3 regions of the Micromonospora sp. NPDC049101 genome follow, and region 3 is predicted to be linked to each of the others. Evidence: riboswitches for the same ligand, from Rfam matches in the RefSeq annotation. Region 3 holds a riboswitch; each other region holds the start of a gene.
What was found. Region 3 has a riboswitch for cobalamin ahead of AB0B57_RS28095 (ribonucleoside-diphosphate reductase subunit alpha). Riboswitches for the same ligand answer to the same signal wherever they lie in the genome.

Region 1: linked by a shared signal. The riboswitch ahead of AB0B57_RS35915 (acyl-CoA thioesterase) and the one ahead of AB0B57_RS28095 (ribonucleoside-diphosphate reductase subunit alpha) in region 3 are both predicted to bind cobalamin.
Region 2: linked by a shared signal. The riboswitch ahead of bluB (5,6-dimethylbenzimidazole synthase) and the one ahead of AB0B57_RS28095 (ribonucleoside-diphosphate reductase subunit alpha) in region 3 are both predicted to bind cobalamin.

The regions. Positions count from the first base shown of each region.
Region 1 is NZ_JBEZED010000046.1:25,207-28,477, reverse strand. Features, by position in the region: gene AB0B57_RS35920 (zinc-dependent alcohol dehydrogenase family protein) at 1-909, opposite strand, end outside; gene AB0B57_RS35915 (acyl-CoA thioesterase) at 1,018-1,530, opposite strand; cobalamin riboswitch at 1,658-1,872, opposite strand; gene AB0B57_RS35910 (copper resistance protein CopC) at 2,003-3,271, shown strand, end outside.
Region 2 is NZ_JBEZED010000003.1:22,784-26,054, reverse strand. Features, by position in the region: gene AB0B57_RS04275 (SdrD B-like domain-containing protein) at 1-844, opposite strand, end outside; cobalamin riboswitch at 976-1,176, shown strand; gene bluB (5,6-dimethylbenzimidazole synthase) at 1,206-1,835, shown strand; gene AB0B57_RS04265 (aminoglycoside phosphotransferase family protein) at 2,602-3,271, shown strand, end outside.
Region 3 is NZ_JBEZED010000025.1:58,874-62,144, forward strand. Features, by position in the region: gene AB0B57_RS28090 (enolase C-terminal domain-like protein) at 1-780, opposite strand, end outside; cobalamin riboswitch at 1,344-1,560, shown strand; gene AB0B57_RS28095 (ribonucleoside-diphosphate reductase subunit alpha) at 1,755-3,271, shown strand, end outside.

The sequences.
Region 1 (3,271 bases), on a different contig from region 3:
GAACGTGCGTGGGTCCAGTCGCGGGCGCAGCGCTCCGGCATCGGCCAACGTCGCGATCTCGCGCAGGATGTCGCCGTGGCGTTCGCGGCCCCGCCCGGTCAGCATCGGCAGCAGGGTGAACACCCCGGAGTAGGTCGCGCCTCGGAACGACAGCGGGGCGAGCGAGTGTGAGCCCCAGCCCAGCGCGCTGACGACATGCCCGTGATAGGTGCGCACCGCCGCGAACGACGCGTCGAGCGTCGGGCCACCGACGTTGTCGACGATGATGTCGAACCCCTCGCCGTCGGTGTATCTCTGCACGTACTCCTCGACGTTGCTTGTGGTGTAGTCGATCGGCACGGCGCCCAGGCTCTCGATGACCCGCATGCTCGCCGGCCCGCCCGTGGCGTACGCCTCGGCGCCGCGCGCCTGGGCGAGCTGCACGCCCACGTAGCCGACACCGCCGGCACCGCCGTGCACCAGCACCTTCTGCCCGGCGCGGACCCCGGCCCGGTCGACGAGCCCCTCCCAGGAGGTGATCGCGGCCAGGGGCAACGCGGCGGCCTCCCGCATCGAGAGGGTGTCCGGCTTGCGGGCCAGCAGCCGCACGTCCACGGCCGCGTACTCGGCCAGCGAACCCTGCAGGTCGCCCACGCCCCCGCACAGCCCGTACACCTCGTCTCCGGGCGCGAAGCCGGTCACCTCCGTGCCGATTGCCGCGACGACGCCGGCGAGGTCCAGGCCGAGCACCGCAGGAGGCTGGACACGCGCGTGCGCGGCCTTTCCTGCCTGGATCTTCGTGTCGAGCGGGTTGACGCCGCTGGCGACGATCCGCACCAGCACCTGCCCGCGCCCGGGGGTGGGTTGATCGATCTCCTCGATCGTCAGTGGAACGTCGAACTCCCGCAGCACCGCAGCGCGCATAACCATCCACACTCTCCGTGATCGAGTCTTCACGTGGACGTTATCCGACCGGACCGGCGGCGGGGCGGGTTCCTCGGACCACGCCAGCGCCGCCACGGGCGGGCCGGGCGCGGGTCAGTCCTCTTCGGCACCGTCGAGCAACGCGCGTCGCAGCGCCAGCCGGTGCTTCCGGCGGATCTCCGCCTCCCGGTAGCGTCGCCGGTCCCCGTCGGTCTCCGGTAGCAGCGGCGGCACGGTACGAGGCTGGCCGTCGTCGTCGATGGCGACCATGACCAGGTGGGCGGTGGCCACGTCGGTGGGTGGCACCGCCCGGTCCCACCGGTCGGCGGTGACCTTGACGGCCACCTCCATCGAGCTGCGGCCGGCCCAGGTGATCCGGGCGTCGACGTGTACGACGTCGCCGACCCGCACCGCGCGTAGGAACGCCGTCTCGTCGATGGCGGCGGTCACCGCCGGCCCGTCGGAGTGCCGGGCGGCGACCACACCGGCGACGGAGTCGATGAGGTTGAGGATCCGGCCGCCGTGCACCGTACCCATCAGGTTGGTGTGGTGCTGGTCCATGATCTGCGACAGGGTCAGGTGCGACGCCGACGGCGCTCGGCCGGCGATGGTGGCGGTGTCGTGCACAGCGGTAGTCCGTCCCTCGGAACCCACACCGCCGGTTCGCGGACACGCTGACGAGGATCTGGCCGCGCGCCACACGCACGGCCGGTCACCCGCTCAGCCCACCCGCGAGGCCGACGGCAGCGCACACGGTTGTGTACGCGGCGCCGGCAGGTCTTCGGACTCGCGGGCCCGACCGGTCGTGCCGGTCCCCTACTGGCCGTCGCTTCCCGGGCCACTGGCCCAGTGCTGATGACGGCGGTCGTTCCCACTCACCGCTGCGGGGCAGCCCCGGATTTCCACCGGGTTCCCTCTTACGACGCCCAGCCGGTCACGACGGGGCGAACCAGCGCCGCGGGGAGCATAGCTGGCCTGGGGATCTGTCCACCCGGGGCGTCCGGCCGCGGCGGCGGATGACCGCATCGTCGACTTTTGTCGTTCGAGGAAGAAGATCGTCACCTCTTGAAAAAAGTCTCGCGCGGGTGAGGATATCCAGATGCGTCGTCTCCCCCAGACTTGCGGGCGGGTGGTCTCGGGCCTCCTCGCGTTCCTCCTCGCCTCGGCGGTCGCCCTCCTCGCGTCCACCCAACCCGCCGCGGCGCACGGGACCCTCGCCACGTCCACACCGGCGAGCGGCGCCACCGTGCGCGAGCCGTTGACGTCGGTGCGGCTCCTCTTCACCGAGAAGGCCGCCGCCAACGCGTTCTTCACGATCACCGCCCCGGGCGGCACCCGTGTCGACAACGGCTGGTCGCCGGGGGAGCCGCAGCCGCTGGAGAAGCCGGTACGGGAGTACTTCCTGGTCAACGGGAAGTTCGAGCCTCGGGAGTACACGACGGGGTTCCCCGCGGTGGTGGCCGTCGCCCACCTGCCCGCCAAGGGCCAGTATTCGGTGAGCTACCTGTCGGTCGCCTCGGACGGCGACGCCGTGCGGGGCACCCTGACCTTCCGTTACGAGGGGCGGGTGACGGCAGCGCCGAAGGGGTGGAGCCCGCCGTCGACCCAGCCGGACCCGGCGCTGGTGGCCGCGGCCGAGCAGCACAACACGTCCGGGCAGGCGTCTGCGGTGCCGACCACGGCGGACGATCCGTCGACCCCGCCGGCTGCGGCGGCTCCGGAGACCGGGTCGACCGACAAGAGCGGTCCCGGCGCACTGGCCTGGACCGGGTTGGCGTTGGTCGCGGCAGTCGGGGCGGTGGCCGGGTTCGTCGTCTGGCGTCGCCGATCGGCTTCCGCCGGCACACCCACCGGCCGGGGCCGTACCTCGGCGGCGACCTCCGGTCGACGCGGCGGTGGCACCCGTGCTCCGAACCGGGCCGGCGCTGGCAAGACCACCGGCGGCAAGACCGTCGGGGGTAAGGCCGCCGGGGACCGGACCTGCGGAGGCAAGACCGGCGCTGGCAAGACCGGCGCTGGCAAGACCGGCGCTGGCAAGACCGGCGGGGCCCAGGCCGGCGGCGGCAGGACCAGCGGGGGCACGGCCGGCGAGGTCGGCGCGGTCGGCGCGGCGGCCGGCGTCGTCGCGCGTACCGCGAGCGACAGGCGGCTGCCCGCCACCGTGCCGGCGGCGCGCAAGGGTGACACGGTCGTCACGGCCCGCACGGGCGTCACCGTCGAGCCGACGCCGACCGATCAGGTGGAGAAGCCCCTCGCCAGCACGGACGACGAGCCGGCGGTCGATTCCGGACCTCGGCCCGACACCGACCTCGCCGCCGCGACGCCCGGGTCCCGGCTGAGCAACACCCACCTGGCGCTGCTCGTCGGC
Region 2 (3,271 bases), on a different contig from region 3:
TCGGCGTCATCGTCGAGGTCGGCGTCGCCGTCGAAGTGGGCGTCGGCGTCGGCGTCGGCGTCGAAGTCGGCGTCGGCGTCGCGCTCGGCGAGCTCACGGCGACCTTCTTCGCCGCCACGAAGACGCGCGGCTCGTCGCTGTCGTCGGCCCTGACCTGCGCCAGAGTGTGGTCGTCCGCGCCGTTCTCGCCGGCCAGGATCTTCCAGCCCGCCGGGGCGGTGAAGGTCAGCAGGACGTCGCCGGCGGGGAGGCGGGCGAAACGGAACAGGCCCTTGGCGTCCGTGCTGGCCTCGGCGTACGTCGTCTTGCCGTCGGCACTGGTGGCGACGACCTTGACACCCGGGACGCCAGGCGTCCGGGGCGTCCACTCGGCGTCATAGGACTCACCCTGGAAGACGTAGCCGCCGAGATCGTCGAAGACGCCCGCCACCAGCAGCCGCACGCTGGTGATGTTGTCGGCGTCGTTGGCCTCGCCGTTGTCGGCGGCAAGCGAGAAGGCAACGAACCCGTAGCCGGACTGCCACGCCACGTGGTTGGTCTTGCCGGTGATCTGAACGGTCTTGGTGGCGCCGGCGGCGAGGTCGAAGCCGGTCGACAGCTCACCGTAGGCGACACCGTCGACGCCCTCGCTGTCGCCGCCGGTGTAGTGCACGTGCCTGGCGTCGACAGAGCTCTTGTTCTTCACCGTGACCGTGATGGTGAAGGTCTCGCCCTCGGCGTAGTTGGCCTTGTCGGCGGCGGAGGTCACCGCGATATCCGGCTTGGGCTCGGCGGCCAGGGCGGCCGCTGCCGGAAGAACGGCCACGAGCACGCCCACGAGGGCGGCGGCGGCAAGTTTGCGCATGGAGGTCTCCGTAATGGGGGCGGGAATCAGCGCGATGCTAACGGCTGGGCGAGTCGCTCCGCTGTCCCAGGACCGCCGGAACACCTTTGGCGAGACAGGCCCCGGGCTCGTCGGGGCCGCTATGGTGCACGGTGGCACAAACGTTGCGAGGTGCCCCGCGCCAGTGGGGAGAATCGGGAAGCCGGTGTGAGTCCGGCACGGGCCCGCCGCGGTGACCGGGGAGCTGCCACCCACGCGTACCAGACGCAGCCACTGACCCTGCGGGGTTGGGAAGGCGGGTGACCAGCGTAGATCCGGGAGTCCGAAGACCGGCCTCGCGTCATCGACCCCGTCAGGGGCACGAGCGCAGCGGGAGCCTGCCATGAACACCGGACTCTACGAGACCATCCACCGCCGCCGGGACGTACGTGCCCAGTTCACCGGGGCGCCGATCCCGGACGAGACGTTGAACCGGATCCTCACGGCGGCGCACGCCGCACCGAGCGTCGGCCTCTCCCAGCCCTGGGACTTCATCCTGGTCCGCGATCCCGAGCTGCGGCAGGAGTTCCACCAGCACGTACAGCGGGAACGGGACACCTTCGCGGCCACTCTCGACGGTGCGGCGAAGGAACGCTTCACCCGGATCAAGATCGATGGCGTACGCGAGGCGACGTTGTCGGTCGTGGTCACATACGACCCGCAGCGGGGTGGACCGGCGGTGCTCGGCCGTCACGCGATCGCCGACGCCGGCCTCTACTCGGTCTGTCTGGCAATCCAGAACCTGTGGCTGGCCGCGACCGCAGAGCAACTCGGGGTTGGTTGGGTCTCGTTCTACCGGGAGCCGTTCCTGCGCGACCTGCTCGGCATCCCGGCCACCGTGCGCCCGGTGGCGTGGCTCTGCCTCGGCCCGGTCACCCATCTGGAGCAGACGCCGGACCTGGAGCGGCACGGCTGGCGCCAGCGAACCCCGGTGTCGTCGGTGATCCACCACAATCGTTGGACGATGGAGTGACCGAGTTCTGCCGACGCCGATCCAGGGCCCCCGCTGGCCGAACAGCCGTTCGTGCCCAGGAAGCCTCCGGAGCGAGCAACGGTCGACGGCCTGGTCGGTGAGCCCGTCCGCGGGGCGGCGGGTCAGGAAATGCCAGCACTGCTACGGCCAGGGCCAGCACGGCGACGGCGGCGCGCTTCAACTGTGGGTCTGACGGAAGAACCGGCCGCCGCAGTGCCGGCGGATCCGAATGCCTCACTTTGCACTGACGGAGATGAAATCAGGGTCGACTGCCGTCTTATCCGGACCTTCGCCGCCATCGATCCCTACGGCACCCCTTACCCACTGCGATCAGCACGATCGCCGCGAAAATGCCGCAATGACGACGAAGTACATAGCAGCGGGTAATCAGATCAATACAACGAGGCTAGACATCTATAGATCATCATGAGAGGCTGTTGCAATGCGGGGGGAGTTCGGGAGATCGCCGAATTGGTAACCATTTGTGACGAAGCCGCTCCCACCCGTCTCCACCTCACTTAATCAAGAGACGGTCGCAGGAGGAACCGGTCCAGCAACAACTCTTCGTGTCTTTATCGCGCCGCCATGCCGGCTTGCGGTCTAATTGCCGGCACGGACGGTACACCCTGCGCTGACTCACTCTCGTGAGCCCTGGGGCGAGAGTTTCGCATGTCCACAATCCTCGGCATTCTCCGTCGGACTGACGGTACCGAGGTGCACCTGAATGGCGCGACAACGGAAAGCGACTCACGGAAGGTGACCACCCTTGCTGGATCTGGAAGAGATAACTGCGCGGTTCCAGTCGATCGCCGACTACGCGCGCTCGGGAAAGGTGAACCATCGCTGGTTGAGTTCGCTGCCGGAGCAGTTGGCGACCCTGGCCCGCGAGTGGGACCTCGAAATCGGCGCCGAGCTCGGTTCCGAAATCGGCGCCGACTTCTCCTCGGGCGTCTCCTCGGTGGTGCTGGCCTGCACCGGCCCCTTGGGCGACGCGGTGTTGAAGCTCGCGCCGGACTCGTACGCCCTCGCCGAGGAGGTGGCGATGCTGCGGCAGTTCGCCCCGAGCGGACGGGTTCCGGCAGTCCTCGCCGCTGCCAAGGGAGCGGTGCTGTTGGAGGCCATCAAACCGGGCATTCCGGTGGAACAGCTTCCGGAGGCACCGTCCCCCACCGACTACGCGTTGTTCCTCAACGAGCTGCACTCGGCCGGCGATCCGGAGAGCGCGCCCCGGAAGGCCGCCGACTGGCTTGAGCTGATGTACGGCTGGACCGAGCGGGGCGGCCTGGACGTGACGGAATCGCGCCGGATCACGGCGGAGCTCTTTTCCGCACCAGCGGAACGGGTGCTGTTGCACGGCGATCTGCACCTCGGCAATGTTCTCGCGTCCGACACCAGGGGTCTGGTGGCTCGTAGTCCGATTGCCTGTGTCGGCGAAC
Region 3 (3,271 bases):
ACCGACGTCCCACACCTGGTTGGCGTCGATCATCAGATTGCGGTCCGGGCCGAGGATCTCCCGGGCGATGCCGCAGCGGCGGATGTCGTCGTCGAGGTTGGCGCCCACCTTGAGCTTGACGTAGCCGTAGCCGGTGTCGACCGCCTCCTGGCACAGCCGGCGCAGCTTGTCGTCGCCGTAGCCGAGCCAGCCGGCCGAGGTGGTGTAGGCGGGGTAGCCGGTCCGGTCGAGCTCGGCGAGACGGGCGGCCTTGGTGCTCTCCTTGGCGCGCAGGATGGCCAGTGCCTCGTCCCGGGTCAGCGCGTCGGACAGGTAGCGCAGGTCCGCGATGTCGACGAGCTGCTCGGGGGACATGTCGACGAGCAGCCGCCACAGCGGCTTGTCGGCGACCCGGGCGACCAGGTCCCACGACGCGTTCAGCACGGCGGCCAGCGACAGGTGGACGACGCCCTTCTCCGGGCCGAGCCACCGCAGTTGGGAGTCGGAGGTGAGCAGGCGGTAGACCGCGCCCATGTCCGCCGCCATCGTCGCGACGTCCACGCCGACGAGGCGCTGTGCCTGATGGACCGCCGCCGCTACGACGATGTCGTTGCCGCGACCGATGGTGAAGGTCAGACCGTGGCCCGCGAGTGGCGCGCCCGTGCTGTCGACGCCGTCGGTGTGCAGGACGACGTAGGCCGCCGAGTAGTCGCCGTCCTTGTTCATGGCGTCGGAGCCGTCAGCGGTCAGGGAGGTGGGGAAGCGGACGTCCTCGATGGTGACGGCAGTGATCTGCGGCATGCGCTCCTCGCCCGGCTAGGCTAAAGATCAGATGATCTCTGCGAGTATACGGAGGGCTAATCCGGCACGTCAACGACGTCGATCACCTGTGAATCCAAGACATCCAATGTTTCGGTCCCGATGCGAATGCGTCAGCGCGCTGTCCTCTCGGTCGCCGCATCCGGCCCACGGGCCTCGGCAGCGGCTGCGGCGAGATTCGTGGCGCTGGTAGACACTCTGCGGCGCGACGGCACGTCGTCGTTCACGGACTGTTGATGTGCGCCCGGCGGGATTGGGATATTGCTGCGAGAAGTGGATAGTGCGCGCGGAAGATTGGATGTCCACTTCAGATTCTGACATTGATGGCCGGAAATAAATAGGGATCCTTACGTCTGAAGACTTAATACATCACACCTTTCCGCATGGCGGCACCTGCTCGATGTCACGTCCGCGCGGGCGTGGGCTGCCGCCCGCCGGCCTGGTTCGGCGCGGGTCCGGGCGAGCCGGTGACGACCATCACCAGTCACGGCGCCGACACGCCCGGGACCGACATGTGGGGTGTGACAACCGCAGCGTCCCTATATATGGTGTCGAGCGCAGCTGGTTCGGCCGTTCATCCCGAGCGGTCGAGGCAAGAGGGAACCCGGTGGAAATCCGGGACTGTCCCGCAGCGGTGAGTGGGAACGACAGCCGTCATGAGCACTGGGCCACCAATCGGTCTGGGAAGCGACGGCCAGTAGGAGACCGGCGACCCGGTCGTGCCCGCGAGTCCGAAGACCTGCCAGCGCGCCGTGCACCCGCACCCGGGTGGGCGGCGGTCCGAGGCCGCGTGGGACGGCCGACGCCACCTGACCCGCGCCTGCCCGGCGTGGCGTCCGCCGGTGTCTGTCTCCACGCGTCCGAAGGCCATCAGGTCTCGAACTCGCGAGGAGTGAGTGGTGACAGTCACCGAGGTAGTCCCGGCAAGCGGCGACGCGGTCCTGCGGCGGACGCCGATGCAGGTCCGCAAGCGCAACGGCACCACCGAGTCCGTGGACGTCAACAAGATCGTCCGGGCGGTCGAGCGGTGGGCCGACGACCTGACCGACGTCGACCCGATGCGCGTCGCCACCCGCACGATCAGCGGGCTGTACGACGGCGCGACGACTGCCGAGCTGGACCGGCTGTCCATCCAGACCGCAGCCGAGATGATCGGTGAGGAGCCGCAGTACTCCCGCCTCGCGGCCCGGCTGTTGTCCGGCTACGTCGACAAGGAGGTGCGTCGGCAGGGCGTCACCTCGTTCAGCGCGGCGATCCGGGTCGGTCACGCCGAGGGCCTGATCGGGAACGACACCGCCGCGTTCGTCGCCGCGCACGCCGCGATGCTCGACGACGCTATCGACACCGACGGCGACCGGAGGTTCGAGTACTTCGGCCTGCGCACGGTGTACGACAGGTACCTGCTACGCCACCCCACCAGCCGGCTGGTGCTGGAAACCCCGCAGTACTGGCTGCTGCGGGTGGCGTGCGGGCTGTCCCAGACGCCGGACGAGGCGGTCGGCTTCTACCGGCTGATGTCCAGCCTGGCCTATCTGCCCAGCTCACCGACGTTGTTCAACTCCGGCACCCGGCACACCCAGATGTCCTCCTGCTATCTGGTCGACTCTCCGCGCGACGAGTTGGACTCGATCTACCAGCGGTACGCCCAGGTCGCCAACCTGTCCAAGTTCGCCGGCGGCATCGGCATCGCGTACTCCCGGGTCCGGTCCCGTGGGGCACTGATCCGCGGCACCAACGGGCAGTCCAACGGGATCGTGCCGTGGCTGCGCACACTGGACGCGAGCGTCGCCGCGGTCAACCAGGGTGGCCGACGCAAGGGCGCGGCCTGCGTCTACCTGGAGCCGTGGCACCCGGACGTCGAGGAGTTCCTGCAACTGCGGGACAACACCGGCGAGGACGCCCGCCGCACCCACAACCTGAACCTGGCCAACTGGGTCCCGGACGAGTTCATGCGCCGGGTCGAGGCCGACGAGATGTGGTCGCTGTTCGACCCGCACGAGGTGCCCGAGCTGCCCGACCTGTGGGGGGAACGGTTCGACGCCGCCTACCGGCAGGCCGAGGCGCAGGGTCGCCACGTGCGGCAGGTCCCGGCGCGGGAGCTGTACGGCAAGATGATGCGCACCCTCGCCCAGACCGGCAACGGGTGGATGACCTTCAAGGACGCCGCGAACCGGCTGTGCAACCAGACCGCCGAGGACGGCAACGTGGTGCACCTGTCCAACCTGTGCACCGAGATCATCGAGGTGTCCAGTGACGCCGAGACCGCCGTGTGCAACCTCGGCTCGGTGAACCTCGCCGCCCATCTCACCGACGGCGGCATCGACTGGGACCGGCTGCGCGCCACGGTTCGTACCGCGGTGACCTTCCTCGACCGGGTCATCGACATCAACTACTACCCGACCGTGCAGGCGGCGGCGAGCAACCCCCGCTGGCGGCCGGTCGGACTGGGGCTGATGGGCCTACAGGACGTCTT